DNA from 3 places in the Parasphingomonas caseinilytica genome. Region 1 is predicted to be linked to each of the others. Evidence: predicted binding sites of a transcription regulator. Region 1 holds the regulator's gene; each other region holds the start of a gene.
The links. Region 1 encodes LexA, which represses DNA repair genes until DNA is damaged. Its sites were predicted from a motif close to GTTCCNCNCTTGTTCT; they were not measured.

Region 1 (10,820 bases):
TGACCATTGAGGTTTTCGAGCTTCTTGAGGTCGAAACGCGAGGGCGATTTGCCGACGCCGGACAGGTCGAACCACTCGATCGCCTGATCGCGGCTGATGACCTCGTCATCACCGTGGCCCCAGCCCAGGCGGAGCAGGTAATTGTCCAGCGCCTCGGGCAGGATGCCGAGTTCGTCGCGGTACGAATCGACCCCGACCGCGCCGTGGCGCTTGCTGAGCTTCGCGCCGTCGGTGCCGTGGATCAGCGGGATGTGGGCGTAGATCGGCTCGGGCCAGCCCATGCCGCGGATCACGGCCAATTGGCGGAAGGCGTTGTTGAGATGATCGTCACCGCGGATGACGTGGGTGACGCCCATGTCGTGATCATCGACGACAACTGCGAGCATGTAGGTCGGCGTACCGTCCGAGCGCAGCAGGACGAAATCGTCCAGTTCGGCATTCTGTACCGTCACCGCGCCCTGGACCTTGTCGTCGATCGTCGTGGCGCCGTCCTTCGGTGCCTTGATACGGACGACGAACGGTGCGCCTTCCGGGGCGTCGCTATCCGGGCGATCGCGCCAGCGGCCATCGTAGCGCATCGGCTGCTTGGCGGCCTTCTGGGATTCGCGCAGCGCGGTAAGTTCCTCGGGCGTGGCGTAGCATTTGTACGCATTGCCGGTGGCGAGCAACTGGTTGGCGACCTCGGCATGGCGCGCGGCGCGGGCGAATTGATAGACGGTGTCGCCGTCCCAATCCAGGCCGAGCCAGGTCATCGAATCGAGGATCGCGTCGATCGCCGGCTGGGTTGAGCGGGCGCGATCGGTATCCTCGATACGCAACAGGAAGTCGCCGCCGTGATGGCGGGCATAGAGCCAGTTGAACAGCGCCGTGCGCGCGCCGCCGATGTGCAAAAAACCGGTCGGCGAAGGCGCGAACCGGGTGACGACCTTGGTGGCCGGGGGCGTCGCCTGATTGGCCGCCCCTGCTTCGTTAGTTGCGCCCAACCGCGCTTGCTCCCAAACTTGATGATGATGGCCAGTTCCGCCGCCGAGCCCCCTAGCACGCGTGCCAAGCCGCTTCAAATCGGCGGGCGCGGCGCGTTGACGCAGGTGCGGAATGGGGTGGAGCGTTGGCTGGAGGCGGAGCGCGACCAGCTCGTCTTGTGGCTGCCGGTGATGCTGGGCCTGGGGATCGCCGCGTGGTTCGTATTGCCGGACGAGCGGAGTTGGGCGACGGCGTTGTTGCTGTTTGGCGCGGTGGCGCTGGGGGCGATGGCCTTGGGGCGCGGCGGGCGGGCGGCGCGGGCGATCGTCATTGCCGGATTGGCAGCGGCTTTGGGGCTGGCCTCGGTATGGTGGCGGGCCGAGCAGGCGCGCGGCGTGGTGCTGACACGAGCGACGATCGCGACGTTCGAGGCGCGGGTGGACAGCATCCAGCCGCTGCCGGCGCGCGAACTGGTGCGATTGCGACTGGCACCGATCCGGGTGGCGGAGGCTGGGGCAGGGCGGAGTCCAATGGCGCTGCCCGCGTTCGTTCGGGTCAATCTGGCTGAGGCGGATGTGCCGAAGGGGCTGACGCGCGGAGCGGTGATCGCGCTGCGGGCGCGGCTGATGCCGCCGCCCCAGCCTGCGGTGCCGGGCGCTTATGATTATGCACGGGTGGCGTGGTTCGACCGGATCGGCGGAACCGGGCGGGGATTTGCGCCGGTCAGGATCGTGACAGCGGGCGAAGGCGAGGGATCGGCACTGAGGCAGCGATTGTCGGCACATATCGAGAACAGTCTGGAGGGCAGTGCGGGCGGCATCGCCAGCGCGTTGGCGACCGGAGACGAAGGCGCGATATCCGAGGAGGATGCGGAGGCGATGCGGCGTTCGGGGCTGGCGCATCTGTTGTCGGTCAGCGGGCTGCATATAACGGCCGTCGTCGCTGCGACGATGCTGGTGGTGGTGCGCTTGCTGGCGTTGAGCCCGTGGCTGGCATTGCGGTTTCGCCTGCCGTTGATCGCGGCGGGCGCGGGGGCGGCGGCGGCGATCGGCTACACTCTGCTGACGGGATCGCAGGTGCCGACGATCCGATCGTGCGTGGCGGCCTTGCTGGTGCTGGTGGCGCTGGCGATGGGGCGGGAGGCGATGACGCTCAGGCTGGTCGCGGCGGGGGCGGTGATCGTGTTGCTGTTGTGGCCGGAGGCACTGGCCGGGCCGAGTTTCCAGCTGTCGTTCGCGGCGATCACCGCGATCGTGGCGTTGAACGAACATCCGGGGATTCGCGCGCTGGTAGCCGCGCGGGACGAGCCGGGCACGAAGAAGTTCGGGCGGGCGATCGGGGCGCTGGTGCTGACCGGTCTGGCGGTGGAGATCGCGCTGCTGCCGATCGGGTTGTACCATTTCCACAAGGCCGGACTCTATGGCGTGGTGGCCAACATCGTCGCGATTCCGCTGACGACCTTTGTGATCATGCCGATGGAGGCGCTGTCCCTGGCGTTCGACTTCGTTGGCCTCGGTGCGTCGCTCTGGTGGGTGACCGACAAGGCGCTGGCGGTCCTTTTGTGGATCGCGCGGACGACGGCGGAGGCTCCGGGATCGGTTGCGGCATTGCCCGCCATGCCTGCGGGGGCGTTTGCCGCGACGGTGATCGGCGGATTGTGGATCGCCTTGTGGCGGACCCGGTGGCGGCGACTGGGGATCGCGCCGCTCGGGTTCGGTATCGTCTGGGCGTTGATCACCCCGGCGCCGGACCTGCTGGTGACGGGCGATGGACGGCATGTCGCGGTGCGGACGACGAATGGCGGGCTGGCGATGCTGCGCGATCGGGCGGGCGACTACATTTCCGACACTTTGGCCGAGAATGGCGGGGTGGACGGCGCGCCGATGTTACTGTCCGAACGATCCGAGGCGCGGTGCAGTCGTGATCTGTGCCTGATCGAGCGTGAGGCGGACGGGCGGGCCTGGCGGATTCTGGCGACGCGCAGTGCGTATCTGGTGCCGGTGGCGGAGCTTGTCGCCGCCTGTGTGACGGCGGATATCGTCGTGAGCGAGCGGTGGTTGCCTAAGGGGTGTCGTCCGCGCTGGCTGCGATTGGACAAGACCATGCTGGCGCAGACGGGGGGTGTGGCTGTCACCCTGTTGCGGCAGAGCGTCGTCAGCGTGGTGCGGCCGGGGGATCGGCATCCGTGGCGGGTGGCGAGTGCCGATAACGCGCCGTCCAGTTCGTTCGGGAGATCGCGCTTTTCCGGTGATCGCTGGCATCCGCGTGCAGCACGCAGGGGTGCGGAGTGAGTCTGGTTTGATCGCCTGGAGCGCGATGACTTTAAATAAAACCGTTCGTGCTGAGCTTGTCGAAGCACGTCCCCCGCACGGACGGTTGCGCCTGAAGCACGTCCTTCGACAAGCTCAGGACGAACGGAAAGGGGAATGGTTCAACCTCACGTGCCCATGCTCTAATGAGCAATGGAGCGCCATCAGCACGGGCGTAGTCACCCCATGCCGAACGCGGCCGGCCGAAATAACGGGCGTATCGAAAGCCGCTTGATGGATCCCGGATCAAGTCCGGGATGACGGCGTGGTTAGGACTGCATTCTATGACGATGAGCGCCTTGCCGGCCTCCGTTGGAAAGCCGATGCAAAACGACCGCCCGCCCGAAGCTTCGAACGTCAGTCGTAGCGGCGGAGCAGGCCGGCGAGCTTTCCCTGAACGCGCACCTGCTGCGGCGCGTAGCGCTGCGGATCATAGGCGCGGTTGGCGGGATCGAGCCGGATCATCGCGCCTTCGCGGCGGAAATATTTGAGCGTCGCCTCGCTATCTTCGATCAGCGCGACGACGATCTCCCCGTCGCGGGCGGTATCGGCGCGCCGAATGAGGGCGTAATCGCCATCCAGGATACCGGCCTCGACCATCGAATCGCCGGACACTTCGAGCGCATAATGCTCACCGCCACCGAGCAGGGCCGCCGGCACGGCGAGCATCGCACTCCCCTCGAACGCCTCAATCGGCACACCGGCCGCGATCCGGCCGTGCAGCGGGATCTCGATCACGTCGTTGGCGGGCTGCGGAAGGCTGCGGATATTGACCTCCGGCGCCTTGACCGCAGGTTTGGTCTCGCCGCGCTCGGGCATCTTGAGCACTTCGAGCGCGCGGGCGCGATTGGGCAGGCGGCGGATGAACTTACGTTCCTCGAGCGCGCTGATGAGGCGGTGAACGCCGGACTTCGACTTGAGGTCGAGCGCCTCCTTCATCTCCTCGAACGAGGGCGATACGCCCGATTCCTCGAGCCGATCGTTGATGAAGCAGATAAGCTCGTGCTGCTTGCGCGTAAGCATTGCGTTCCTCCGTCAGAACAGACGAGGAACCTTTATGGAACACTTCGATGGGTGTCAAGCGAGCGGGAGGATGTCCACCGACTCGCCTGTTTCCGCTGACGGAGCGTAAGCCGGGCGCAGCACCAGACAGTTGGCGCGGGCGAGCGTGCGCAGCATCGAACTGTCCTGAATCGTCGAAGCGTAGACGCGTCCGTCGCGCAATTCGGCGCGAAGATAATCGGTGCGGTGATCGTTGGCGCGCAGCGGTTCGCCGAGCGGGGCGGCGAGCGTGCGGGGCAGGGGATCGGCCGCGCCGGACATGGCGGCGATCAGCGGGCGGAGGAAGATCGTCGCGGTGACGAAGGCCGACACCGGATTTCCGGGCAGACCGAGCACGACCGTTTCGCCCAACCGGCCCGCCATCATCGGCTTGCCGGGGCGAAGTGCGATCTTCCAGAAATCTATCGTCCCACCGGCCGCCTCCAGCGCGGGGCGAACGAGGTCGTGGTCGCCGACCGATGCGCCGCCGGTGGTGACGAGGATGTCGGCGCGGACGGCGGCGAAGGCGGCGGTCAGGACGGCGAGATCGTCGGGGATGATACCGAGATCGATGATGTCGACGGGCAGATCGCGCAGCATCGCGGCGAGCATCAGGCCGTTGGTTTCGGGCAATTTGGTTGGATCGTCGCTGCCGGGGCGGGCGAGTTCGTCGCCGGTGGCGGCGATGGCGACGGTCAGGCGGCGTATGACGGGAAGAGTGGCATGGCCGCCGAGGGCGACGAGCGCGAGTGCTGCGGGGGTGAGGCGGTCGCCTTTCGCGATCAACACGTCGCCGGCGGAGAAATCCAGCCCGCGGGGCCGGACGCTGCTGGCGTGGCGGGCGGGGCCTTCGCCGGTGAGGTGGATCGTGTCGCCTTCTCGCGTAGCCTCTTCCTGGACGAGGATGGTGTCTGCGCCGGGCGGCAATGCGGCGCCGGTGAAGATGCGCACCGTCTCGCCTGCACCGACCTGGCCGGCAAAGGCGTGGCCAGCGGCGCTCTCGCCGATCAGCGCGAACGGGCCGGGCAGGTCGTCGTAGCGGATCGCATAGCCGTCCATCGCCGACAGATCGGCGTCGGGCTGGGTGCGGCGGGCGTGGATCGCATCGGTCGGCCAGCGAGCGATCGCTTGGGCGAGCGGGATGGTTTCCTCGGGGATGGCGGGGGCGAGCGCGAAGAGACGGGTCTGGGCTTCTGCGACGGCGAGGAGGGCGGGAGGCATGAGGCGTTCAGTGTCACGATCATCGGCGCTGGAACAGGAAATATTCGCGCCGCTCGCCGCAAGGGTGTGACCCCAAAAACACACATTGGCCTTTTCGATCGGCGTGGGGAACTGTGTCACGATTCGGTCTCAATCGTTACATAGTGCTTCCGGCAAGGCGGGGATCAGCCAGATTTAGCGAGAGGGACAGCGGTGCCCGCATTGGCGGGCGGCGTGCCTTTTTGCGCATGAATTTCAATCAAACCAATAGTTTAGAGTTCAGGGACAGAATGATGTTGAACAAGACTTTCGCCAAATCCGCTTTGCTGATCGGCACGGCCTTCGGTGCGATGATGATCCCGACTTTGGCCGCCGCGCAGGACGTTCCTGCCGCAGCGCCGGTTGCGGACGCCGCCGACAGCGGCGAGATCGGCGAGATCGTGGTGACGGCCGAGCGCCGCAGCGAGAATCTGCAGAAGGTGCCGGTGTCGGTCGCGGTGGTGAACGGCGACAGCCTGCGCGCCTTCCAGAGCGGTGGCGAGGACGCGCTGTCGCTCGCCGGTCGTGTGCCGGGGCTTTATGCCGAGACGACCACCGGTCGCATCTTCCCGCGCTTCTACATTCGCGGCCTCGGCAATATCGATTTCTATCTCGGCGCGTCGCAGCCGGTGTCGATCATCCAAGACGATGTCGTGCTCGAGCATGTCGTGCTCAAGTCGAACCCGGTGTTCGACGTCAACCAGGTGGAAGTGCTGCGCGGTCCGCAGGGTTCGCTGTTCGGGCGCAACACCACGGCCGGCATCATCAAGTTCGACACGATCCGCCCGAGCCAGGTGTTCCAGGGCCGCGGTTCGGCATCGTACGGCACGTACAACACGGTGACGGCGGACGTCGGCGTCGGCGGCCCGATCGTCGCGGACAAGATCGCGTTCCGCATCTCGGGCCTGTACCAGCATCGCGACAATTGGGTCGACAACACCTTCACCGGCACCGGTCCTGATGGCACGACCGGCGGCAAGAATGCGCTGGGCGGCTTCGACGAGAAGGACGTGCGCCTGCAACTGCTGTTCACGCCGACCAGCGACCTGTCGATCAACGTCTCGGGCCATGCTCGCGATTACAAGGGCACCTCGACGATCTTCCATCGCGCCGCACTGATGCGCGGATCGAACAACATCCAGCGCGAGCCGCGCACCAGCGTGGCGCTCGACGAGGCCGTGGGCAATCCGCAGGCGTACAAGACCTATGGTGCCTCGGTGAATGCGGCGTGGGATTTCGGTGCCGTGACGCTGAGCTCGATCACCGCCTACGAGACGACCAGCGGTTATAGCCGTGGCGACACCGATGGCGGTGCGGCGGTCAACTTCCCCGGCTTCGGCAATCCCGGCCAGAGCCAGGGGCGGATCCGCGATCTCGACCAGTGGACGCAGGAAGTGCGTCTGGCGAGCAACGGCGACGGCCCGTTCAAGTGGCAGGTCGGCGGCTTCTATTTCGATCAGCGCGATCTGACCGAGTTCGACCAGCGCGCGTCGCTGCTGCTGCCGACGAACGCCGCATACAACCCGCGCAACTTCGTGCAGTTGCGCGACGTCAACACGTCGTGGGCCGTGTTCGGCCAGGCGAGCTACAAGATTGGCGACAAGCTGACGCTGACCGCCGGTGGCCGCTATACCGAGGACAACAAGCACACCATCCTGGTGACGCCGGCCTACACGCTGGCCGGTGCGGTGAACTTCCCCGCGACGGCGCCGCGCGACGTGCGCCTGAAGGGCAAGGAGCCGAGCTTCGACGTGTCCGCCCTGTACGAGGCCACGCCGGACGTGAGCCTGTACGGCCGCGTCGCGCGCGGTTTCCGCGGGCCGACGATCCAGGGCCGTTCGGCCGTGTTCGGTTCGGCGTTCACGACGGCGAATTCGGAAACGGTGATGTCGTATGAAGCCGGCGTGAAGACGCGTCCGTTCAGCAACATGACCTTCAACCTGACGGGCTTCACCTACCGGGTGAAGGACATCCAGCTGAACGGCAACGATTCCAACGGCAACGGCGTGTTGTTCAATGCCGATCACGCCAACGCTTATGGCTTCGAAGCGGAGATGCAGTGGAAGCCGACCCGCAACATCAGCATCTCGCTGGGCGGCAGCGCGCTGCACACCGCGATCAAGGACAAGAACGTCTATGCGCAGGTCTGCGGGATCGGCGCGGTCGTGACCTGCACGGTGCAGGATCCGACGATCGTCCGCACGGTGTTCGGCACGCCGACCACCTTCGCGCAGATCGACGGCAACCCGCTGCCGAATGCGCCGAAATGGCAGTTGGACGCAGCGGTGCGCTACGACATTCCGCTGTGGACCGGTGGCAAGATGTTCGTCGCGACCGACTGGAACGTGCAGGGCTACACCAACCTCGTGCTGTACAAGACGGCGGAATTCTATTCGAAAGGCAATTTCGAAGGCGGCCTGAAGGTCGGCTACACCACGTCGGACAACAAGTACGAGATCGCGGCATTCGCCCGCAACATCACCAACGAGAAGAACCTCAAGGGTGTGATCGAGAACTTCACGGCGGCGGTGTTCAACGAACCGCGGATCATCGGCGTTTCGGTGAGCGGCAAGTTCTGATCGGGCGATTTGCCGGATCGTGATGTGGGGGCGGTGCGCTTTTGGCGCGCCGCCCTTTTTTTGCGGGTGTTTGGGCTGCTGGAGCGGGATGATCTCAAACCGACCCGTTCGTCCTGAGTAGCGGCTGAGCTTGTCGAAGACGCGTATCGAAGGACAGGCGTCACGCGCTCGGAAGGTGCTTCGATACGAGCCCTCGATACGCCTTCGGCTACTCGGTCTCTACTCAGCACGAACGGGGTGAGATTATGTACCCATGATCCGACTGCCGTCATCCTGAACTCGTTTCAGGATCCATTTCGCCTTTCGGGCGATTGGGTGTTTGGCACGATGGATCCTGAAACGAGTTCAGGATGACGGTAATTGAGGGAGGGCATCATGCCTCCGCACCGGCTTTGCTCAGGCGCGATAGTCGCCGGATTTGCCGCCGGTTTTCGCGAGCAGGCGGATGCCTTGGATCGTCATGGCTTTGTCGATCGCCTTGGCCATGTCGTAGATCGTGAGCAGCGTGACCGAGACGGCGGTGAGCGCCTCCATCTCGACGCCGGTCTTGCCGTCGGTGCGGGCGGTGGCGGTGGCGGTGACGCCGGTTTCGTCGGTGACGAGATCGATCGCGACGCGCGTCAACGGCAAAGGGTGGCAGAGCGGGATCAGGTCGCTGGTGCGCTTGGCGGCCATGATGCCGGCGATGCGGGCGACGGCGAGGACGTCGCCCTTGGCGGCAGCGCCGCTGCGGATCGCGGTGGCGGCCTCGGGGGACATGGTAATGCGGCCTTCGGCGACTGCTTCGCGCGCGGTGCTTTGTTTGGCGGAGACGTCGACCATGTGGGCGGCACCGGCGGAGTCGAGATGGGTGAGGTCGGTCATATCTGCACCCTATCCGTTCGTTTCGAGCGAAGTCGAGAAACCTGTGCCTGACGCCTGTTTCTCGACTTCGCTCGAAACGAACGGGAAATGGTGTTTTATCCCACCAACACCCGCGTCGCCGCCTCGACGTCGTCCTGCCGCATCAGCGCCTCGCCGATCAGGAAGCATTTGACGCCGTGTTCGGCCATCGCGTCGAGATCGGCGCGAACCGTCAGGCCGCTTTCGGCGACGAAGGTGCAGCCTTTGGGGGCTTTCGACACCAGTTCGTAGGTGCGGGCGAAATCGACGCTGAAGTCGCGCAGATTGCGGTTGTTGACGCCGATCAGGCGCGATTTGAGTTTCATCGCGCGATCGAGCTCCTTCTGGTCGTGGACCTCGACCAGCACGTCCATGCCGCACTCGATCGCGCTTGCCTCGATCTCGGCGAGCAGATGATCGTCCAGCGCGGACATGATCAGCAGGATCGCGTCGGCCCCGATGCCGCGCGATTCGGGCACCTGCCAAGGATCGACCATGAAATCCTTGCGCAGGACGGGCAGGTCGCAGGCGGCGCGGGCGTCGATCAGATATTGGTCGGCACCCTGGAACCAGCGTTCGTCGGTCAGCACCGACAGGCAGGCGGCACCGCCGGCCTCATAGGCGCGCGCATGGGCGGGGGGATCGAAATCCTCGCGGATCAGGCCTTTGGACGGGCTGGCCTTCTTGATCTCGGCGATCAGCGCGTGGCCGGTCTGCGCCTTGGCATCGAGCGCGGCGCGGAAGCCGCGCGGCTTGGACTGTTCCGCAATGCGTGCGTCGAGCGCGGAAAGCGGGGTGGTCGCCTTGCGCGCGGCGATGTCGGCGCGCTTGGTTTCGAGGATGCGGTCGAGAATGTCGGTCATGCGTAAGCGATCCAGCGGTCGAGCAGCGCGTTCGCATAGCCGGCATCGAGCGCTTCGGCGGCGGCGGCGGCACCGTCGGTGAGATTAGGGCTATGGCCGGCGACGACCAAAGCGGCGGCGGCGTTGAGCAGGACGGCATCGCGATAGCCGCCGGTCTCGCCTTCGAGCAGGCGCCGCAGCGCGGCGGCATTATAGGCGGGATCGCCGCCATGGATCGCGGCGATCGGGTGGCGCGGCAGGCCGGCATCCTCCGGGGCGATATGGGTGGGCAGCGCGGCGGAGCCGACATTGACGACGACGCTGGGGCCGGCACCGGACAGTTCGTCCAGACCTTCTTCGCCCGAGACGACGATCGCCGCTTCGGTGCCGAGCTGTTCGAGCGCCTCGGCATAGAGCGATGTGTAATCGGGCCGGGCGATGCCGATCAACTGGCGGGTGACGCGCGCAGGATTGGCGAGCGGGCCCATCAGGTTGAAGATCGTGCGCTTGCCGATGTGGCGGCGGATCGGCGTTATGCGCTTCATCGCCGGGTGATGATTGGCGGCGAACAGGAAGCAGATGCCGAGATCGTTGAGCGTCGCCTGGGCGAGCGTGCCGGCGCGTTCCATGTCGAGGCCGAGCGCCTCGAGCGTATCGGCGGCCCCGGCCTTGGAGGAGGCGGCGCGGTTGCCGTGCTTGGCGACAGGGATGCCGCAGGCCGCGACGACGAGGCTGACGGCGGTGGAGACGTTGAGCGTGTGGTGCCCGTCACCCCCCGTGCCGCAGACGTCGATCGCGTTGGCGGGCGCATCGATCGGGATCAGGCGGGCGCGCAGCGCGCGGGCGGCCTCGGCGATCTCGATGCTGGTCTCGCCGCGATCGGTGAGCGCGATGAGGAAGTCGGCGATCGCCTCCTCCGAGGTGCGCGCGTCGAGGACGTCGGCGAACGCCTGCGCGGCGGATTC
Region 2 (10,820 bases), on a different contig from region 1:
CGCCCTTGACCGCGCGCAGGTTGCCGACCGTGAGCAATCGCGTCAGCCGCCCCCAGCCATAGCGTGTGGCGGGATAGGCGACGATATCCGGCGTGCCATCCACGAACACCAGCCGCGCGCCGACGACCAGCCGCAGGTCGATTTCACATGCGGCCCATTCCTCGTCGCTCAGCTTCTCGGGCTCGCCCGCTGCCTTCTTGTCGGCGAGCAACGCCACGCGTGCCCTGTCGGGTGCCGTCTTCAGCGCGGACCAGCCCCTCACCACGCCGGCGACGGTGTTGCGATCGGCGATCCCGAGCGCAGTCATGCCGAGCGCGTTCGCACCGGCGATCAGGTCGGTCGCATGGCTCGCCCCCCGCAGGAACGAATAATTCGTCGCCGCCACCAGTTCGGCGAAGGGCGGATCGGTGGCCCGGCTCACGCGAAGAGGCCGTGCACGTACCAGCCGGGATTCTCGCGCTCGGTGCCGTACAGGCCGTGGCGGAAGACCCAGAAGCGGCGGCCGCGCGCATCCTCGATGCGGTAATAATCTCGCGTCGGGCGGGGTGGGCCATCGCGCCACCATTCGGCGGCGATGCGTTCAGGCCCCTCGAAGCGGGTCACATCGTGCAGGTTGCGCCGCCAGCGGAAGCGTTGCGGCGGTCCATCCGGCACCTCGGCCAAGACCTGGATCAACTGTGGCGGATCGAACAGGTGCAGCGGGCGGCGCGGCGGCTCGCCCGGCTCCGGCGCATCCCAACTAGCGGGCGGCGCGACAACCGCCGGCAGCGCGAGCACCGCCTGTTCGGGGATGTGCGTATCCTGCGGGATCAACCTACGGAACCGCCCGCGCCCGAGCCGTGTGCTGAGCCGATCGATCAGCGCGGCAAGTTCGCCCTCGGCCACCGCCCCGCCCTCCAATTGCAATTGCGTCGGCGCTAGGGGGGCAAGCGTCGGCACGGCCAGGCGGATCATGTCGAAGCCGAAGCCCGGATCGATCGGATCGGCCAGCCCGTCGATCCGCTCCTCGAACAGGCGCATCACCACCTTCGGATCGCGCACGGCGAGACTCGTCTCGACCGCGAGATCGACCGTCAGGCCATCGCTGCGGAACAGGCGCGCGGCGAAACGCCGACCTCCCTGATGCTGTTCGGCCATCGTCTCCGCGACTTCTGTGGCCAGCGCCTCGAGGATGTTCAGCGCGGCGGCGGTCTGCGTCACCGGCTCGGCCAGCCGTCGCTCGACCAGCAAGGCGGGCGGCACCCGGCGCGGTACGATCCGGCTATCGGATTTGCCCGTCAGTCGGGCGAGCGCATCGACCATCGCATCGCCGAAGCGCGCGGCGAGCGGTGCGGTCGGGCGTCCGGCAAGATCGCCGATCGTCTTCAACCCCGCCCGGCGCAGCGCCAGTTCGGTATCCTCGTCGAGTCGGAGCGCGATCACGCCGAGCCGCAGAACCGCCGCCGCCTCGCCCGGCGCGGGCATCGTCTGGAAACGCGCGAGCGCCTGTGCCGCCTCGGGCGAGGCGGCCAGCGCATGCCGCACCTGCAGACCATAAGCGTCGAGCCGGCGCTCGATATCCGCCGCCAGATCGTCCTCGCTGTCGCCATCATGCAGACAGCCGGTGATATCGAGGGTCACCCCGTCCGCGCCATCGATCGCGACCAGCGGCGTGTAACGATCGCAGCCATCGGCGACGCGTTCGAGCAGGGCATCGTCGGCGGCGGGATCGTGATCGAGCGCCACCAGTTCGGGCAGGCGGGCGCGGGCATCGGCCAAGGTCATACCGGTCGCGATCCCCAGCCCCTGCGCGGTGCGATCAACCGCCACCAGCCGCATCGCCCCCTGCTGCTTCTCGACGAAAGCGTGCGGGCTATCCGGCGCGCCGGCGCGCGCCACCCGGTCCGCCGGCAGAAACGGAAACCACAGCGCCAGAAAGCGCCGCCGCCTGATATCCGGCCGGCCGGAAGATTGCCTCGTCACGATCCCACTCCACACACCAGCGACCGCCGGCCTTTCCGCCGCGTTGCCGCGACAATTCCACATCCAGCGTCGGGAAACCCGGCGCGTTCGCCGCCAGCGGCACCGCCGCCGCCGATCGCACCTGCCAGCGCGTGGTCGCGGCACTGGGCGACGGCTCGGCGGCGACGCGCAGCAGCAAGGCGGTTACGCCCGAACTTTCCGCAGCCATGGCGAGGCGTCGGCTCGCCGTAAGATCGAGCATGCGAGGATTTTGCCAAAGTTCGACCACGACCATAGCGACGTCCGCGCAGCGCGTTACGTCCGCCGCAACACACAACAGACTGAGGGCATCGGGCAGCATCCCGACGATCAGGTCGAGGCCGCGCAAACCCAATTCGATTATTCCGGGCATGTGCAGCGCGCCGCCCGCACCCTGCGCATTATCCTGCCTGAGCCAAACAACCGACCCCAGACCGGCGCGACGCACGATCATCGCCGCGAAGCCCGCCGCACTGCTCACATCATCGGCATTGAGAGCGAAAATTTCGTGTACCCGTCCACGCTCCAGCCCTCCGCCGAGCCGAGCATCGATCTCCTCATGGCCGATACCGACAAAACCTGACGTTTCCGTCTGGCGCAGGCCCTCCAGTTGAGACACATGCCGCCTGAGTGCGGCAATAATTTCGACCGAATCACGCATTACAGTTCCCGTTATGTTCCAAATCGTCCGATGCTGGATCGGAGTCAAGCACGGCTGCCCAAATATATCCGGTTCGGGGACGGAGTCGTTCCAACCCACGCGGTTTCGGAACCCCAGGCCTGGCCCTTGCCGATCACACGTCTCGGCCGGACGGCGAGACGTTCCATCAGCTCAGGCCGGTGGTACGCATAAGTTGCCACGCGGCCTGTTCTGACGCATAGGCGTCGCCGCTTGCCAGATGACCAAAGGGATTGAATATTGCGGGTTCCCTCGCCTGATCACGCTCACGAGGGGCAATTCGATACGGTTCGAGGCCTCCCCAGGGCAGAGTGGCCATGGCGCCACACTGCAGCCATATTGAGACACATAACGACCTTCCGCTTGTGGCTGATGATCGTCTTGATACCGTCGACTCTGTTTGCTCTGTATTTGATGCTGATCCAGACTCCCTCCTATGTATGTGAATTTCGCGCCATCGTGCGGAACGCGCAGGAGGGTGGCAATTCTGCATTTCCGCAACTTCCCGGAATTGGCCTGCCTGCCGTCAACGCTGCAGACAGCTATGCTATCATTCAATATCTGGAGAGCGGCCCGGGGGTGAGCGAACTTGATCGACGGCTGAACCTCAAGCTCATCTATTCGTCACCGCGCATCGATCCGACCTCAAGGCTGTCACCGAACGCGTCGAGCGAGGCTTTGTGGCGGTACTGGCAACGCCGTATCGACGCCTATTATGAGAATACGACCAACACACTGGTCGTGAAAGTTCGCGCGTACGACCCCGCTACCACGCTGCGCTTGTCTCAAGCCGTACTCGCTGCATCAGAGCAATTGGTTAACACCATGACGACCCGATCCCGGCGTGATCTTGTCGCCTACGCCCGCGCAAATGCCAGTGAGGCAGGGATGGCGCTGCGCCAGATCAATGTGCGGCTTCAGAGCCTGCGGAATCAGCGCGGACTGATCGATCCACAGCTCGTCGCCAAAGCCAACCTCGAGCAGCAGACTCAGCTCCAAAACGAAATCATCAAGGCTCAGGCCGAGTTGTCCATGCGAGAAAGCTACTCTCCTAGCTCACCTGCCCTGCCTGCTTTTCGGACCCGCATCGCTTCACTTCGCTCGGCGCTCGGCGCTCTTCAGTCGCGCTCGACCGGCGAACAAAATGGTACGGCCAATCTCTCGGGCGCGCTCAGCGCGTTTCAGCAATTGCAGGTCGAGCAGGATTTTGCGCAGAAACGTTATGAACTCGCTATGGTGGCCCAGGAAAAGCAGCAGGCGCAGGCCGCGCAACAGCAATTGTACTTGGACACTATCTTTAGTCCTACGCTTCCTGAAGAAGCAGATGCTCCGCGCCTTGCGCTTTCGCTGGCGATCTTTCTGGGCTTTGCGATGAGCGCGTGGATCATCGCGTCGCTTGTTCTGAAATCCTACCGTGAAAGGATTTAAGTGGCGGATATCTTGATAACCGGTGGCAGCGGCGTCGCGGGCGCTGCACTAGACGCCTTGCTGACCGCGCGTGGTGCAGATATTCGGGTTCTGCGCGGCCGGGCCGATGGCGACCTTGAGGATTGGCACGTCTGTCGTGCCCTGTTCGAGCGCGAGAAGCCGAGGCTTGTCTACCATCTGGCGGGCGCAGTGTTCGGCCTGGGCGGTAACACCGCTTTTCCAGGCGATGCTTTCCGGCGCAACACGCTGCTCAACCTGCATGTCATCGAGGCATCGCGCCAGATCGGCGTCGAAAAGATAGTAGCCATGGGAACCGCTGCGATATACGCGGATGGCCTTCAGCAGCCGATGCGAGAGGATGATGCGCTCAAAGGTGAGCCTCACGCCTCGGAATATGCCTATGCGTTCGCCAAGCGCGGGATGCTGGTACAACTCGAAAGCTATCGTCGGCAGTTCGGAACGCGCTTCGCCTATGCGATATCAACCAATCTTTATGGTCCGCATGACCGATTTAACATCGAATACGGCCACGTCATTCCGTCACTACTGATGAAGTTCGAATCCGCAAGTCGCGACGGTGGTGTCGTAGACATCTGGGGCGATGGCTCTCCCCAGCGCGACTTCCTTTATGCCGCGGATGCGGCGGCCGGCCTTGCCAAGCTGATGGATCAGGGGGAAGGCACCTATAATCTTGCCTCTGGCAAACCTGGAACCATCCATGAGTTGGTGACAGCTATCGCGGCATTTTATCCCGATGTGGTCTATCGATGGGATCCCGAGAAACCGCTCGGTCAGTTACGGCGATCCTACGACGTGACGAAGATCCAAGACATCGGTTTCCAAACGTCCTATTCCTTGAATCGCGGCCTCGAAGAAACGATACTCTGGGTAAAAGAGAACTTCAATTCGCTTCGTTCATGATTTAGATCACGACATCTATTAATCGATTTCTTCTGAATTCTAATAAGAAATTCTCTTTTTTATATCGGGGACATTAGATATGGCAAGATTAGCCATAGTCAGTACTTACAATGAAAACTGTGGGAACGCATCTTATACACACGTCCTCAAGACAGGATTTAGTGAATTCGTTGATGTGGACGTATTGCCGCTCGATCTTTTCCTTCTCCAAAAGAAGGACAAAATTTTCCGGCAGGCTGGAGATGCGCATATCCGATCGATCGCCGCAAAACTGCGCGAATATGATTACGTCAACATTCAATTCGAGGCGGGTTTGTTCGGAAAGACGATTGGCGACATCAAGCGACGGATCGGATGGCTCATTGCGGCGGCACCAAATGTCATATTGACTATGCATCGGATCGATGTGGAAGCAATTCCACGTTCTCGGGCATTATGGCAGGCGATCAAGCAGATGTCCTTGATGCCCTGGAAGCGGCGGGCCGGTTCGCAACGGTTCGTGAATCTGTATCGCGATATCGTGGAGCAAGTCGGCCATGAATCAAAGCGCAAGAATGCTTGGATAAAAGTCCACACCAAGCGTGAGCGAAGGGTCGTTACAGATATCTACCGCATGCCCAATTGTTTCGACTATCCTCTAGCCTTCCTGACCCCCGAAGAGCGCGATGCGGCTTGGGGACAAGCGGACGTCAGCGGCTTTCGAGAGAAGCATGGCTTTGCTCCCGACGATAAGATCGTTGGCCTGTTCGGCTATATATCGGAATATAAAGGGATCGAGACAGCGCTTCAATCGCTCTTGGAACTACCACCCGAATACAAGCTGGTCTTGTTCGGCAGCCATCATCCACAGTCGATTCAAGCGCATTCGGCCGTACATCCATTCATCGAAAAGCTTATGGAATTGATGGGCGAAGTCGACGAAGAGGTTTACGCCCGTGAGATGCGTACCGCAAAGTTGAAGAGATTGGGCATGCCCGTGGTTCAATTGGGCGAACCACAGCGATTGGCCGACGCATCAACCCAGCACCCGCCCCTTCCGCTTCTGTCTGAACGGGTCCGTTTCATCGGCAGCTTGCCGGATCCTGAATTCATCGAAGCGCTCCGCCTGTCTGATGCGGTAGTTCTTCCTTACATCGAAGTCGGACAGAGCATGTCCGGTGTAATTGTGCTCGGAATGGAAGCAGGAGCAAAATTGGTCTGTGCCAACAACCACTCATTTGCCGAGACGCGTAAATATTTCGGTGAAACATTTCTCGGTTTTGACATCGGAAACTATATCGAGCTGGCGCAGAAAGTGCAGCAAGCCGCTGCCCAGCCGGAACGCTCGACTATGCGTTTAGCACGTGACAAAGCCTATTCTAATTACAACATCCGCGGCAGCATTTTGGCTCAACTCCAACGCTTCCAGCACGTCTCTGAAGAGGTCAGAAATGTCTAAGATTGCTTTAATCACCGGCGTCACCGGACAGGACGGCGCATATCTATCGCGATTGCTGATCGATCAGGGCTATATCGTGCACGGCATCGTCCGTCGCTCTTCCGCCCCGAACACGCATCGCTTGTCCAAGCTCCTTGGCGAAGATATCGCGAAGGGGCGCTTGAAGCTGCATTACGGCGACCTCACGGACTTTTCTTCGATGATCCGCATCATCGCGACCGTCCGGCCGACTGAAATCTACAATCTGGCGGCGCAAAGCCATGTGGCGGTCAGCTTCGAAACACCCGAATACACCGCTAATGCCGACGGTATTGGCGTTCTGCGCCTGCTGGAAGCCATCCGCACGGCGGGCCTGATCGATCATGCCCGCTTTTATCAGGCATCGACGTCGGAACTGTATGGCAAGGTGCTGGAGACACCGCAGACCGAAACAACGCCATTTCATCCTCGCAGCCCTTACGGGGTAGCCAAGCTGTATGGTTACTGGATCACCGTCAACTATCGCGAAGCCTATGGAATGCACGCATCCAATGGCATCCTGTTCAACCACGAAGGCCAATTGCGCGGCGAATTGTTTGTGACGCGCAAGATCACCAAAGCCGTTGCCCAGATCAAAGCCGGGCAAAAGCAGACTTTGCGCCTAGGCAACTTGGAAGCAAAGCGCGATTGGGGCGATGCGCGTGATTATGTTCGTGGCATGCATCTCATCCTACAGCAGGACAATGCCGACGATTACGTTCTGGCAACTGGTGAAATGCACAGCGTGCGGGAGTTTGTAGATGTGGCGTTCGGCCATATCGACCGGACAATCCGCTGGGAAGGCGAGGGTGTCAACGAAGTCGGCCTGTGTACCAAAACCGGCGAAATTCTGGTTATGATCGATCCGGAATATTTCCGTCCCGCCGAGGTCGACCTGTTGCTTGGCGATCCGACCAAAGCACGCACCAAGCTTGGCTGGAAGCATGAGCGCAATTTCGAGCAGTTGGTAACCGACATGGTAAGCGCCGACGTCGACCGGCAGCAACGCATCGTGGATAGCCAGATGATGCTCGAGGACTTCCTGTGAGCAAACCCGTTCGCCTCGGGAGGCGTCGCGCAGCATGCCGGGTGACGCACTGACAAAGCAGGGCCTCGACGACGCTGCGGCCAAGGCTTTGGCCGCAGCGCAGCGTCTGATATCCCAAGGCGATCATGAAGAAGCCGGGACAATCATCGCGGCGGCGCTCGCCGAGATCGGTGATCACCGGGATTTGCTCGCACAGCTTGCCTGGCTGCGATCGCAGGCCGGGGACCGAAGCGGTGCTTCCGAGGCCTTGTTGCGTTTATCCGCGATCGTTCCACTCGATGCAGAACAAGATGCGTTTATCGGCTTCGACTATCTCGCCACCGGCCGCGCCGCTCAAGCAGAACCTTATCTGAGAGCGGCCGTCGCGGCCGCGTCGAACAATCCTATATTCAGGACAGCGCTGGTCGAAGCGTTGATGCATCTTGCTCGCCCCAAAGAGGCTCTCGGCGTTGCCTTGCCGGCGCTTCGCGGGGAAACCGCGAGCGTTGCCCTGTGGCCGATAGCGCTGACGGCGGCGGCGATGCTGAAACGTCACCGGCTGGTCTCGTTACTTGGCCGGCGGGCCGCACGGCGTCACCCTGAAAATCCAGCGATACTCTTCGCGATCGCCCGCTTGTTGCTCGACCGCGGGGAGGGTCAGGCAGCACTCGATCAGTTGGCGGCTTTGCCGGATGTCGAAGATGCCGAACTGCGGTTCCTGCGCAGTGTGGCGCTGGCGCAAGGCAAGCAGTTCGAGGAAGCGTTTGTCGAGATCGAACGAGCAATCGCGATTGCACCGACCGAACGAGGCTATCTGCTTCACGCCGTTGCCGTGTTGGGACAACTTGGGCGACACGGCAAGGCGGCGGCATTTCTCGACGAATTGACCGCGTCCAGGCAGGACGGAGCAGAAAGCGAAGCATGGCTCCGTGGCGTCTTCGCCACTTACACCGAGGCCGGCCGCTACGACCGTGCGATAGAGGTAGGCGCTCGTATCGTGCAACTCGCTCCGGCAGATATCGGCTTCTTGTCCGTCTATGAAACGGTGATCAACAAGCATCTGTATGCCCAATTGATCAGTGGCAGACAGACGATAGCGCCTTCCGCAAACCGACGCGAACGCGTGCCCACTCGCGGACATATCCGCCCACCCAGCTTCGTGCGCAGCGTCTCAGCCTTGTTCAGGCGTGAAATGAAGACAAGGTTCGGTCGCTCGCGCCTGGGTTATCTCTGGGTATTGTTCGAACCGCTCGCGCATATCGGCATCATGATCTTTCTGATCGGTATGCTGAACCATGGCGGACTGCCTCCGATCGGACAGAGTTTCGCGGTTTTTTACTTCACCGGCATTATTCCGTATCACATGTTTACCCATACCGCAGGTCATTTGATCGGATCTGTTCCGGAAAACAGGCCGCTGCTTCAAATTCCCAGAGTGCGTATTCTTGATATTTTTGCGGCGCGTGCCGTGCTGGAGGCGGTGACCGAACTGATCGTCGCAGCGATCTTCCTGGCCGCGTTCGTTATAGTCGGCTTGGATGCCATACCACTCGAACCGCTCGCCGTACTTGGGGCGTTGATGATCCTCTGGGTTGCCGCGATCGGGGTTGGCATGATCAGTGCCGCGATCGTTTCGGTGTTTCCCGCCTGGGAACGCATCTGGGGTGCGGCGGCATCGGTGATCTATTTCACGTCGGGTACTTTCTACGTTCCGCGCATGATGCCAATCTGGGTGCGCGACATTCTGGTCTGGAACCCCGTTCTGCAGGGGATCGAGTTGTTGCGCTTCCACTATTTTCATGAACCCGCGCCGGAATGGCTCAGCGTTACTTATCTGGTCGGTTTTGCAGTCGGAACGGTAGCAATTGCGCTTATAATGGAACGACTTATGCGCCGTCGAATGCTGGACGTCGAATGATCGAGCTCGACCGTGTTTCCAAAATCTACCATCCGCGCGGCGGAGGAAGAAATGTCGTGCTCGACAATGCCAGCGTGTTGTTCCCTACCGGTCGCAACGTCGGGGTTCTGGGCCTCAACGGTGCCGGCAAGTCCACCCTGATCCGCCTGATTTCGGGAACCGAGATCCCCGACCGCGGAGAAGTACGCCGCGATCGGCAAGTGTCCTTCCCTCTTGGCCTGGCGACCATTTTTCATCCGGATTTGTCGGGGCGAGATAATGTCTCGTTCCTGGCAGACATCTATGGCGTCGACCGCGACTTCCTAGCCGATGCGGTACAGGATTTTTCCGAACTGGGGAAACAGTTCGACAATCAGACCAAGACGTATTCGTCAGGCATGCTGGCAAAGCTTGCCTTTGGCGCCTGCCTCGGCATCGATTTCGATATTTATCTGATCGACGAGATCACCGAAGTCGGGGACGGAAATTTTCGCGAAAAGGCGCTGGCGGCCTTCGCCGAGCGCACCGCTTACGCCGACATCATTCTGGTCTCGCACAATGTCGACACGATCCGTCAATTCACGGATATGGGGGCGGTCCTGCACGGCGGACGCATCGAGATGTTCGACGATGTCGAGGCCGCAATCGTCCGCTACCGATCCCTGGCATGACCGAAGAAATACTTGGCCGAGACTGGAATCGACGCTCGCTGCTCGCAACGGTAGGCGGCGCTCCGATGCTGCCCGCCACCCTCACTCGATCCATTACCGAACAAAACACAAGTCCTTCGATCGTTCGGACGGGAAGATCGATCGAGACTTTCGGCGCCCGCCCGGACGCCCCTGGGGCGGTCAATCTCCTGGCTTTGCGCCATTGCCTTGCGGCCTGTCGCGACGATGGATCGCCTGTATTGGTGCCTGCGGGCGAATATGCCTTGTCGAATCTCGGCCGCCCGATCTCGCTCGATCTTACACGACAGGTGCGCGGTGCTCCGCATGCCGTCGCCGTCGTCGGGATTGCTGGGCCGGGCCAATCGCTGCTCCGGATCGAAGGCCGTACAGGTGGATTGCGCTTCGAGGGGCCGACGGATTGGTTCGATCCGATCTTGGAAGGGCTTGGTTTCGTTGGAGCGCTCGCGGGTCCGCTTGTCTCGATCGGGCGCGATAACTTTTCAGACCCGGTCAATATGCTTCGAATCCGGGATGTGGCGGTCGACAACAGCTTCGACCAGGGCCCGGTCACAGCCTTGCGGCTCAATTACCTGGCACCGGGCAGCCTCGCCATCGGCCTGAAGGCCAATGCCTATGCGGACGGCCGCGGAAACAACCATGGGACGGCAATCGAGTGTCGCCAAGTCGAGTGCATGACATTTGCTGGTGGCGCAGCGTCGAACGCGACGACGGGTTTCGCGATCCGCGACGGGGTCAATTTC
Region 3 (10,820 bases), on a different contig from region 1:
TTGGCGTTTACCGCTGATCTGCCGGTCGGTTGGGACGCGCAATGTCACCATTATAGGATCGAGGCCTAGCCCGAACAGCGAAGTTAAATCGGACAAGAAGAACCACGTCTAATACCGGATGAGCAACAGGTGCTATAACCACCATGTTAATTCGTACTATGCGACGTGTTCAGGAGCGAGGCGATGTTCCGTTCAACATAAAAACTGCGTTTTGCTTTACTCGGCCACGATGAGGTGGCACCGGCGACCCGTCGCAACATAAGGATACGGTAATGGCCGAGACTGAAGACAAGATCGACGTGGTGGAACTCGCCACGAGTTTAACAATTGCCTGGCTCTCAAACAGCAATACACGCGCTGGTGCCGATGAGGTCCTGGCGTTCATGCGGTCCATGCACGAAGCCGTGACTTCGCTCTCGCTCGAAGCACCCACGGAAGCGCCGGCCGAGGAGGAGACGTACGAGCCTGCGGTCACTGCAAGGAAGTCTTTGTCCAATCCGGATTTCATCATCTCAATGATCGACGGCAAGCCGTATAGGGCGTTGCGTCGTCACTTGACCACCAACGGCCTGACACCTGAGCAGTATCGTGAACGGTACAATCTGAAAGCCGATTACCCGATAGTCGCACCGACCTATTCGGAAGCACGTCGCGCGATGGCGCACCGGATTGGTCTGGGCTCCAAGGGGCGGCAGGCTAAGGTCGCGCAGGCAGCAAAAGCCCCCCGTAAGGTTCGCGCCGCCAAAGCGGCGCAGGGTGACGCGTCAGAATGAAACAGGCATTGAGGGTGGGCTTCGGCCTGCCCTCACCGATCCGAGTGCATAGGTTGGCCTACAGGTTTTCCGCACCCGGCGCGATTGCCTGCGTGGCCATTCCACCTCGTGATAGTTCAGAGATCATCACGGAACAGAAATGGGCTCCTGTAGCGTGTTGGGGAATTGCGAAACCAACGCGTTTGCAAGCTTCGCGCCTACCGCGGTCGCGGACCCATCTCTAGTTCCAGACACTTGAGCGGTTAACGCGCTGCCTGACCAGACCAGATGGCGATCGCTACGCAGGCGCACCTCGATGTGTAATCGTGTGACTACAAGACCGTGCAGGCTCGTCTTTCTGGATGGCAATGTTACCCGGGCGCTCACCCCATTGCCGATGTTGGCAGCGGGCCTATCTTCGGCGCCATCGGCGGCAACGGACCCACGTTGCTGCTGACTGACCTCGATGGTGGCGACGTAGCGGCTTTGTGGCCCGACTGGCAGAACAAGGAAGTTCGCGTTGCTCAGCGCTTGTTGGGTCGCTCTGACAAAGGGGTCGTTATCATCTGTTTTGGCGCGATCTTGTGAGGCCGGATCTTGATTGGCGAGGCCGACCGTGATCGTGCCCGGCATGATTGGCCCTATATTTCCAGGCGGGACTTCCGTGACCACAGCGGCAATAGCAAATAGCAACATATCGATCCCCTTTTGAGGCGACGCTGCGCCACCCCAAAGCTAACGGCTCATCCACACGCTATGTTCGCCCGCTTCGGCACTACAGTGCAGCCCGCGGGTTATGCCGTCCGGCAAGTGGCCCCCGTAGAGTTTACGCGGCGCCCGGCACCGTCCAGGTTGATGTATTACTGGTATCCGCCCTCTTTCCGCTCCTCAGCAGCGTCCTTCTGCGCTTCTTCCATCGCGTCCGCCTCGTTGGTATCTTCCTCGTCACGTTCCGGTTCGATCGTCATGCCATTTCTCCTTGGTCTTGATACAACGACTGGCAGGTTGCGAAGGTCCGCTATCGGATTGACACCAAAAGGGCGTTTCCCAGACGCCATCCCCCGGGACGTGCGGCACGTGCTTTCCCCGGAAAATCTGTAGTTCGAGCCAGGGACCAGCTTGCGCGCTTACCAGGGAATTGAGGTGTCATTTCGGGCAGGCGAGGGTCTCAGCTCATGCCAGACCCAAATCGTTCATTTGCGCAGCTGATAGTATTCGGACTCGCTCGACGCTTGACCCCAACCCAACTTTAACGGAACATAAAAGGAACACTCCGAGTCTTACCGTCATGCCCGCCGCTACCGATTCCCTGCCGAGCCTAGCCCACTTACGAGCTGTCGCGACACCGAATGTCGACCATCGTATCATGCCGTTTGGCGTTCAGGAGCTGGATCGCCGCCTGGCAGGCGGCCTGCGCGCCGGCGCACTGCACGAGGCGGCAGCCGCCTCCTCATCGCTGGTCGACGATGCGGCGGCCACGCTATTTCTTGCCGGAATTGCCGCGCGAGAGGCGTGCTCAAATGGCGGGTTGGTGCTGTGGGTCAGCTGCCGCTCCGACCTCTACGCGCCGGGGCTCGAACAAGCCGGCCTGTGCTCCGCTGATCTGATCCACGCACAGCCTCGTGACGACAACGCGCTGCTGGCGGTCGTCGAGGATGCTATCCGCGACGGCACGCCGTCTGCGATTGTGGCCGAGGCGAGCCGCGTACCGATGGTAGCCACCCGTCGTTTACAACTCGTCGCCGCCGATGCGGATATCCCAGTCCTGTTGCTTCGCAGAAGGCGTGCTCGTGAGCAGGATCCGCTGGCCGAGCCGTCAGCGGCCTGCACCCGTTGGCGCATAGCCAGCGCGCCGTCGAAGCGTCTGGGCGTGGCGGGCGTCGGCCGGCCTCGCTGGCTGGTTGAGCTGGCACGTCAGCGCGGCGGTGAAGCGTTCTCGATTCTCCTGGAGGGCTGCGATGAGACGGGTCGTCTCGCTGTTCCTGCCGCACTTGGCCATCGAACGGCTGAGACGGCTGGAACGGCGCGCCATGCCGCTGCCTGAGCGCGGCGCATTCCAATTTGCCCACGACGATGATCCAGGTGCCTGCTCGGTCCCGCGTGGCGGAGACTGGCGGCCCGGCGCGCGCTGGGCGCGAGCACAGGCACCGTCCCAGGCAAGCGTCGACCAGCAGATCGCGGCGCTGCCCGCGCATGCCCGGCCACCCATGCGCGAGCTTGGCCGGAGGTCCGAGGCGGCAAGCCACCCCTTCAAAACCGAGCTCGGGACGGCAGACGTAACCGGCGGGTTCAGCGCGTGCGGTTTCCACCGGGCACCACTGGCACTGGTCGGCAAGGTCGGTCGCCGCGAGGAGATCGTATCGGCGTGTCCTTCTGCCGCCATGCTCGGCGTGCATGTCGGGATGGCGGCAACGCATGCGAGGGCGCTGGTCTCGGATCTCGACTTTCGTCCCGCCGACCCGGACGCGGACGCCGCGTTGCTCGATCGACTTGCGCTGCTCGCGGTGCGGCGCTGGTCGCCGATCGCGGCCGCGACGCCGCCCGATGGCCTTTGGTTGGATTTGGCGGGCTGCGATCACCTTCACGGTGGTGAGACAAGATTCTGCCAGCGGCTGCTCGCCTTCTGCAAGCGCGCCGGGTTCACCGCGCGCGTTGCGGTGGCGGATACCGCCGGCGCGGCGCACGCGCTGGCTCGTTTCGCTGCGAACGACCTGACGATCGTGCCTACGCGCGAGACGGTGCGCGCGATCTCCTCGCTACCGGTCGCGGCGTTGCGATTGAGCGGAACGGCGCTTGTGGCGGCACGACGCTTCGGGTTCGAGACGATCGGCGACCTGCTGCCCGTCGCGCGCGGACCGCTGGCGCGCCGGTTGGGGCTCGCCGCGATCAAGAGGCTGGATCAGGCGATCGGCGGCGTCGCCGAGCCGATCACGCCGCGGATGGACGTCACCACCCCGGTCGTCGAACGGCGGCTGATCGAGCCGATCGGCACTGCCGAGGCGATTGCGCGGGTCATGGAAGACCTGCTCGGCGATCTCGCAACCGTGCTGCAAACGCGCGGACTGGGTGTCCGCTCGCTGCGCTTCGTCGGCTCGCGGGTCGATGGGACCGAGCAGATCGTCGGTGTCGGCACATCGCGCCCGACCCGCGAGACGGCGCATCTGCTGAGGCTGCTCAAGCTTCGGATCGAAAAGATCGATCCGGGCATGGGGATGGAGCAATTCTGGCTTGCCGCCCCGCATACCGAGCCACTGGACGCCGTCGATCTCGGCGCTGTCCTTGCAGGCGACGTCGTGGTGCGGGATCCCGCGCGGCTCGTCGACGTCGTGGCTGGACGCATCGGACCTGCCGCGGTGTTCAGGGTGGCACCGATGGCCAGCCATGTGCCGGAGCGTGCGGTCACGCGTGCCGACCCGGTGGTGGCACCGGGCACTTGGCCGAACTGGCAACGCCCGGTGCGGCTGTTCGCGCGGCCAGAGCCGCTCTGGGGCGTGATCGCGCTGCTGCCGGATCAGCCGCCACGGCGGTTCGAGTGGCGTGGCAAGCGCTATAAGGTCGTCGCTGGCGACGGCCCCGAGCGGATCCACGGCGAGTGGTGGCGCCGCGACGCCGAAGTCTGGGCCGTGCGGGATTACTACCGGGTCGAGGATGAGACCGGCGGGCGCTTCTGGGTGTTCCGGCGTGGCGACGGGATGGTCGACGAGACCGGCGATCTCAGCTGGTGGATCCATGGCGTGTTCGCATGACCGACTATGTCGAGCTGCAGGTGCTCACGCATTTCTCTCTGCTACGCGGCGCGTCCAGCCCCGAGGAGCTGTTCGCCGCCGCCGCTATGCTTGGATACCCGGCGCTCGGCATTGGTGACATCGGCACCGTCGCCGGTGTCGTGCGTGCCTGGGAAGCCCAGAAGGCGACGGGAGTCCGCTCAATCGCCGGTACGCGCGTCGACCTGTCGTGCGGCCGCCGCCTGATCCTGCTCCCGACGGATCGCCCGGCCTGGTCGCGGATCACGCGGCTTCTAACCCTTGGCAAGAAGCGCGCGGGCAAAGGCGGCTGCCTGCTCCACTGGCACGATCTTCGACCCTGGTCCGAGGGCATCATCGCCATTCTGTTGCCGCATGAGGCCGACGAAGAGAATTTCGCGGCACTTGCTGATCTGAGGGCGGTGTACGGCAAGCGCGGCTATATGGCGCTATTTCAGCGACGTCGGCCGGGTGACGCGGTGCGGATCGATGCGCTGGCGCGGCAAGCCGGGGGCGCGGGCGTCCGGGCCGTAGTCACGGGGGACGTGCTTTATCATGCGCCCGAAGCCCGGCTGTTGCAGGACGTGGTGACCGCCGTACGCGAGAAGTGCACCGTCGATGAGCTTGGCTACCGGCGTGAGGTCAATGCCGACCGCGCGCTCAAGTCTCCAGCCGAGATGGTGCGGCGCTTCGCAGCCTATCCCGATGCACTACGTGCCAGCGTCGATATTGCGCGTGCCTGCACGTTCGATCTGGGCGAGCTCGCCTATCAATATCCGCACGAACGGTTGATCGACGGATTGAGCGCGCAGGAAGCACTTCAGCAATTGGCGGCTGATGCGGTTGATCGGATGTTCGGTGGGGATGTGCCAGCCGCCTACACCGACCAGATCGCGCACGAGCTTCGTCTGATCGGCGAGCTTGGCTACGCGCCGTATTTCCTGACGGTTTATGCGATCGTGCGCGAAGCACGCCGGCGCGGCATCCTGTGCCAGGGACGCGGATCCGCCGCCAACTCGTGCGTCTGCTTCGTGCTTGGCGTGACGTCGATCGATCCGATCAAGCACGAGCTTCTGTTCGAGCGGTTCGTATCGGGCGAGCGCCGCGAACCTCCCGACATCGACGTCGATTTCGAGCACGAGCGGCGCGAGGAGATCATTCAGTGGATCTACGAGACCTATGGCCGCGATCGCTCCGCCCTGACCGCTGTCGTCCAGCGCTATCGCGCACGCGGTGCCGTGCGCGATGTCGGCAAGGCAATGGGCCTCCCCGAGGATCTGACATCCTCGCTCGCCGGACTGATCTGGGGCTGGTCGGCCGAAGGCGTGGGCGAGAAACAGGTCAACGAGCTCAACCTCGACATTGCCGACCGCCGGCTGCGGCTAACGCTCGATCTGGCGCGCAAGCTGATCGGCGTGCCGCGCCATATGAGCCAGCATCCCGGCGGGTTTGTCCTCACGCACGACCGGCTCGACGATCTCGTGCCGATCGAACCGGCGGCGATGGATGACCGCCAGATCATCGAATGGGACAAGGACGATATCGATGCCCTGAAGTTTATGAAGGTCGACGTGCTGGGGCTCGGCATGCTCGGCTGCATGAACCGCGCGTTCAACATGCTCGAGGCCGACAAGGGATTGAAGGTCGAGCTTGCCGATCTGCAGGACGATGACCCGGACGTCTACGCGATGATCCAGAAGGCCGACACGCTCGGTACGTTCCAGATCGAGAGCCGCGCGCAGATGTCGATGCTGCCGCGGATGAAGCCTAGACGCTTCTACGATCTCGTCATCCAGGTCGCGATCGTGCGACCCGGCCCCATCCAGGGCGACATGGTGCATCCCTATCTTCGCCGGCGCGAGGGACTGGAGAAGCCGGAATATCCCCGGCCGGAACTTCGCGCCGTGCTCGAGAAGACACTGGGCGTCCCGCTGTTCCAGGAACAGGCGATGAAGGTAGCGATTGTTGGCGCTGGGTTCACGCCAGCCGAGGCGGACCAGCTCAGGCGCGCCATGGCGACGTTCAAGTTCACCGGTGGTGTGTCGCATTTCGCCGAGAAGCTGGTCGAGGGCATGGTATTACGTGGCTATCCACGCGAGTTCGCCGAGCGCACGTTCCGTCAGCTCGAGGGGTTCGGCTCTTACGGCTTCCCCGAGAGCCACGCGGCCAGCTTCGCCAAGATATCCTACGCTTCAAGCTGGATGAAACACCACCATCCCGATGTCTTCTGCGCGGCACTAATGAACGCGCAGCCGATGGGATTTTACGCGCCAGCGCAGATCGTCCGCGATGCGCGCGATCACGGCGTCGAAGTGCGACCGCCCTGTATCAACGCCAGTCGCTGGGATTGCACGCTCGAGCCGACCGGCGGTCGCTATCTTGCGGTGCGACTGGGCCTGCGTATCGTGCGAAGCCTGTCGAACGCCGATGGTGCCGCGATCGTCGGCGCGCGCGCCACGACGAACTTCGAGTCCGTCGAAGATGTCTGGAAGCGCTCGGGGGTGCAACGTGCCGCGATCGAGAAACTCGCCGATGGCGATGTGTTTCACAGCTTCGGCGCGGATCGTCGGCAGGGGCTGTGGAAGGTGCGCGGTCTGGGTGAGGCCCCGCTGCCTTTGTTCGCGGCCGCCGATCGGGCAGCGGAGGCGTTCAGCGCGGAAGGGGTGGAGCCCGATGTTGCGCTCCGTCCGCTGACGGACGGACGGGAGGTGATCGAGGATTACCGCGCGTTACAGCTCTCGCTTCGGGCCCACCCCCTGACATTCGTGCGAGACGAGCTTGCCCGGCGCGGCGTCACCAAATGCGCGGATCTTACGACCATTCGTGACGGCCGACATGTCGAGGTCGCCGGGATCATCCTCGTCCGACAGAAGCCCGGCAGCGCCAAGGGCATCTTGTTCCTCACGATCGAGGATGAGACCGGCATCGCCAACGGCATCCTCTGGCCCGACCGGTTCGAGCGCCAGCGCCGCACCGTTATGTCGGCCTCGATGATCGGCATGAAGGGGCGCGTGCAGCGCGAGGGCGAGGTGATCCATATCATCTGCGACCGGATCATCGATCATGGCGATCTGCTGCACCGGGTCGGCGAGATGTCGTTTCCGCATCGCACGGGGCGCGGTGATGGCGCGCGCCATGCCGGCTCACCTGATCGCGGTGACGCTGGCTGGGATCCGCGTCCTCGCAACTCATACTGGCCACCGCATGCCGAGGGCATGGACCCCGAGGAGGTCGTGCGGTTCAAGTCACACGACTTTCGGTGAAGCTTGGCGAAAATGCCACGACATCAGCGCGTCGTCATCGCGCTCTCCGTGCATATCCTGCGCTCGGGCGTGTCACGGTCGGCCGACGGCCGGGTGGACGGTGTCGAGGTGCGACTGGCGCTACGCTGCCTGCTGCAGCATTGTCCGGAACGGTGGCCGCTCGAACTGTACTGGGATGCCGCCAGACAAGAAAATGAGATCGGCCGGGCACAGGGCGTGACCGCGGCGTTCAACGGCATCGTGCGGCAGCTTCGCCGGGCGGGCCGGTATGACGACAGTGTCGTTCCATAAGTTGTGGTTCGCAGAGAAGTGCCAGCATCCAAATGGAGTCACGATCGTTCGGGATGTTCCAGATGGAGAACGGAAATGGCTGACGACAAGACACTGCGCGGGCCGCAAGATGCCTCGCGGATCGCGCTCGGTGAAGACTATGAAGTTCGTTACTGGACCGACAAGTTCTGCGTCAGCGCCGATGAGTTGCACGATGCGGTAGCAGCGGTTGGCAACGGTGCCGACGCGGTTGAACGCCATTTCAAAAAGGCATGACCCCGCATCGCCGATGACCACGCCCGATGGTCGATACATTATAGTGCGGGGACGGCTCTGGCGTGCGTCAAATCCGTCGCTGTCGGCTACCGAGCGAGAAGAACTGGTGGCGCGGTTGATGGACGCACGGCGGGCTGTCGCCGCCGCGCGCCGTACAAACGATGCGGCGGCGGAAAACCGGGCGCATGCCGACGTGAACGCTGCCAAGGTGGCGCTTGGGGAACGCGGGCCTGTTTGGTGGACGGACGGGGCGCCAGATCTCAATCGACACATGGCCCGCACGACGCCCTACGCGGCTTGGTTCACTGACGCATACGTCGATTGATTAGCGGCGGCGGATTCGCGGTGATTTGAGTTTGATCCAGACGGGCGCATGTTCGCTCGTCTTCCCCCATACGCGAACGTGCGCATCGACCTGTGCCACTTTAAGCTACGCGTGAGCACTGGGCTGAGCAGAAGATAATCGATCTTGAGCCCTGCACTGCGGCCACACGCGACAGTCTGGCATGCGCAGCGTTGTAATCTGGTGGAAACCGGAACGACCGCTTTTGGCGAAGGTCATTGCATTTTAGCCGTTCGTTCAGAAGACGGAGAATGGGAGCAAAAGACCAACTCCTACCGAACAGAGGATCCGGTCCCCGGGAAACAAGCCTGCGATACCTGTCGTTTCCTCGATCTTACCTGATGACGACGGCGCAGAGCGGAGCTGCGATCTTCAGAAGGAGGACCAAAAAAAAGAAAATCTCACCTTCAACGGCTTAAGGGGCGAAAGTTTCTGCGTGCCATGACAAGCCCGACTGCAAGGCGATGACAAGGCGACAAGCGGTTCAGCCGCGAGCTGATAGACTCTGTCTGGGTGATCGTCACGCCGGCCATCGCCTGGGGGCGACAACTGCTGGTTCGAACGTTAATTCAGGTGTCATCCCATCGCGCTGCCGCTATGATCCTGCCGATGAAGAGTTCGCGCAGCTGAAATGGCCCAGGGGACAGACACCCTATTCTCCGAGAGTCGTCATGTCCGTCTCGTCGCCGACAGCCCGATACCGTCGGTAATCAGTGATCCCCGGTTGCCGGATAATCCGATAGTGACCTGCAACGCGGCGTTTTGCGCGTTGACCGGCTATCCTGCCGAAGAAGTGATCGGGCGTAATTGCCGTTTTCTCTCGGGGCCCGCGACCGAACCTTGGCTGACCGAGGAAATCCGGCGCGGCGTGCGAGAGCATCGGCCGGTACTCGTCGAGATTCTCAACTACAAACGCAGCGGGCAACCATTTCGCAACGCGGTTCTCGTGGCGCCGATCTATGACGAGCAGGATGACTTGCTGTATTTTCTCGGTTCGCAGGTCGAGATCGACGCCGACGCAGCCGCTCCGTCCAGCATGCGGCGCATCCGCGCCGCGGAAATGGTCAAGGCTCTCTCGCCGCGGCAGGGGCAGGTATTGACGCTGGTCGCCAACGGGTTGCTCAACAAGCAGATTGCGGCCGAACTGGGCCTTGCTGAGAAGACCGTGAAGATGCACCGCGCGATCCTGATGGATCGTCTTGGCTTGCACACCACGGCCGACCTGATCCGGATGGCGGTCGAAGCCGGCCTCTAGCCGCGCGATACGGCACAAGGTCCGTATCGCCGTCGGCCGGGCGGCAACTTATCACCCTGGATGTCGTCACGGCGACAAGGCCGTACGTCACTTGCCATTCGACATACGGTCCGGAATGTCCCTCCCGCCGTTGCTGTGACGACAATCCTGGGGAACCGAAGACCGTGACTGCCACGGTCGCGCAACCTCCAACGATAGTCATGCCCGTCGCGTTCGCGTCGTGCATCAACGTGACGGAGAGACCGATGGATAGCATCACACCCTTTCAATTCTCGCTGGTCTATAATGCGTTTTCATTCACCTTCGCGACGATGGCAGCAGCGACGGCATTTTTGTGGCTGAGCCGATCGCAGGTCGCCCCGGCATATCGCACCGCGCTGACCATATCCGGTCTGGTGACCGGCATCGCCGCCTATCACTACCTGCGCATCTTCGAGAGCTGGAACGCGGCCTTCACGTTCAAGGATGGCGTGGTCTCGGCAACGGGCTTCGCGTTCAACGACGCATATCGCTACGTCGACTGGCTGCTCACGGTGCCGCTGTTGCTGGTAGAGCTGATACTCGTGATGCGGCTGTCGCGTGAGGAAACCACCTCGAAGACGCTCCGGCTCGGTTCGGCCGCCGCCCTTATGATCGTGCTTGGCTATCCAGGCGAGATTGCCAGCGATATCCCGACGCGGGCGCTATGGGGTACGCTGTCGGCGATCCCATTCGTCTACATCGTATGGGAATTGTTTCGCGGCCTGGGTGACTCGATCAAGCAGCAGCCGGCCTCCGCTCAAAACCTGGTCCGCAAGGCCCGCCTGCTGACATTCGCCTCCTGGGGCTTCTACCCTATCGTCTACATGGCGCCTTATGCCGGGCTGACCGGTGGCACGGTGACGACCACGATCCAGATCGGCTACACGATCGCGGATA

Region 2: a site for LexA is predicted at 2,646-2,661, ahead of U1738_RS18415 (ImuA family protein). Genes of this name have one in related genera too.
Region 3: a site for LexA is predicted at 2,007-2,022, ahead of U1738_RS20035 (ImuA family protein). Genes of this name have one in related genera too.

Annotation. Positions count from the first base shown of each region.
Region 1 is NZ_JAXOJL010000001.1:579,030-589,849, reverse strand. It holds gene gltX (glutamate--tRNA ligase) at 1-983, opposite strand, end outside; gene U1738_RS02700 (ComEC/Rec2 family competence protein) at 1,011-3,254, shown strand; gene lexA (transcriptional repressor LexA) at 3,630-4,295, opposite strand; gene U1738_RS02690 (molybdopterin molybdotransferase MoeA) at 4,350-5,534, opposite strand; gene U1738_RS02685 (TonB-dependent receptor) at 5,807-8,131, shown strand; gene moaC (cyclic pyranopterin monophosphate synthase MoaC) at 8,528-8,995, opposite strand; gene trpC (indole-3-glycerol phosphate synthase TrpC) at 9,091-9,876, opposite strand; gene trpD (anthranilate phosphoribosyltransferase) at 9,873-10,820, opposite strand, start outside.
Region 2 is NZ_JAXOJL010000010.1:148,036-158,855, forward strand. It holds gene U1738_RS18405 (error-prone DNA polymerase) at 1-421, opposite strand, end outside; gene U1738_RS18410 (Y-family DNA polymerase) at 418-1,962, opposite strand; gene U1738_RS18415 (ImuA family protein) at 1,853-2,641, opposite strand; gene U1738_RS18420 (KpsE/RkpR family capsule polysaccharide export protein) at 3,023-4,087, shown strand; gene U1738_RS18425 (NAD-dependent epimerase/dehydratase family protein) at 4,088-5,008, shown strand; gene U1738_RS18430 (glycosyltransferase family protein) at 5,088-6,446, shown strand; gene gmd (GDP-mannose 4,6-dehydratase) at 6,439-7,512, shown strand; gene U1738_RS18440 (ABC transporter permease) at 7,547-9,409, shown strand; gene U1738_RS18445 (ABC transporter ATP-binding protein) at 9,406-10,059, shown strand; gene U1738_RS18450 (hypothetical protein) at 10,056-10,820, shown strand, end outside.
Region 3 is NZ_JAXOJL010000017.1:17,385-28,204, reverse strand. It holds partial or broken gene U1738_RS20050 (hypothetical protein) at 1-96, opposite strand, end outside; gene U1738_RS20045 (Ros/MucR family transcriptional regulator) at 273-773, shown strand; gene U1738_RS20040 (hypothetical protein) at 900-1,448, opposite strand; gene U1738_RS20035 (ImuA family protein) at 2,119-2,796, shown strand; gene U1738_RS20030 (Y-family DNA polymerase) at 2,960-4,498, shown strand; gene U1738_RS20025 (error-prone DNA polymerase) at 4,495-7,758, shown strand; gene U1738_RS20020 (hypothetical protein) at 7,771-8,049, shown strand; gene U1738_RS20015 (DUF3606 domain-containing protein) at 8,125-8,304, shown strand; gene U1738_RS20010 (hypothetical protein) at 8,318-8,629, shown strand; gene U1738_RS20005 (LuxR C-terminal-related transcriptional regulator) at 9,279-9,902, shown strand; gene U1738_RS20000 (bacteriorhodopsin-like) at 10,148-10,820, shown strand, end outside.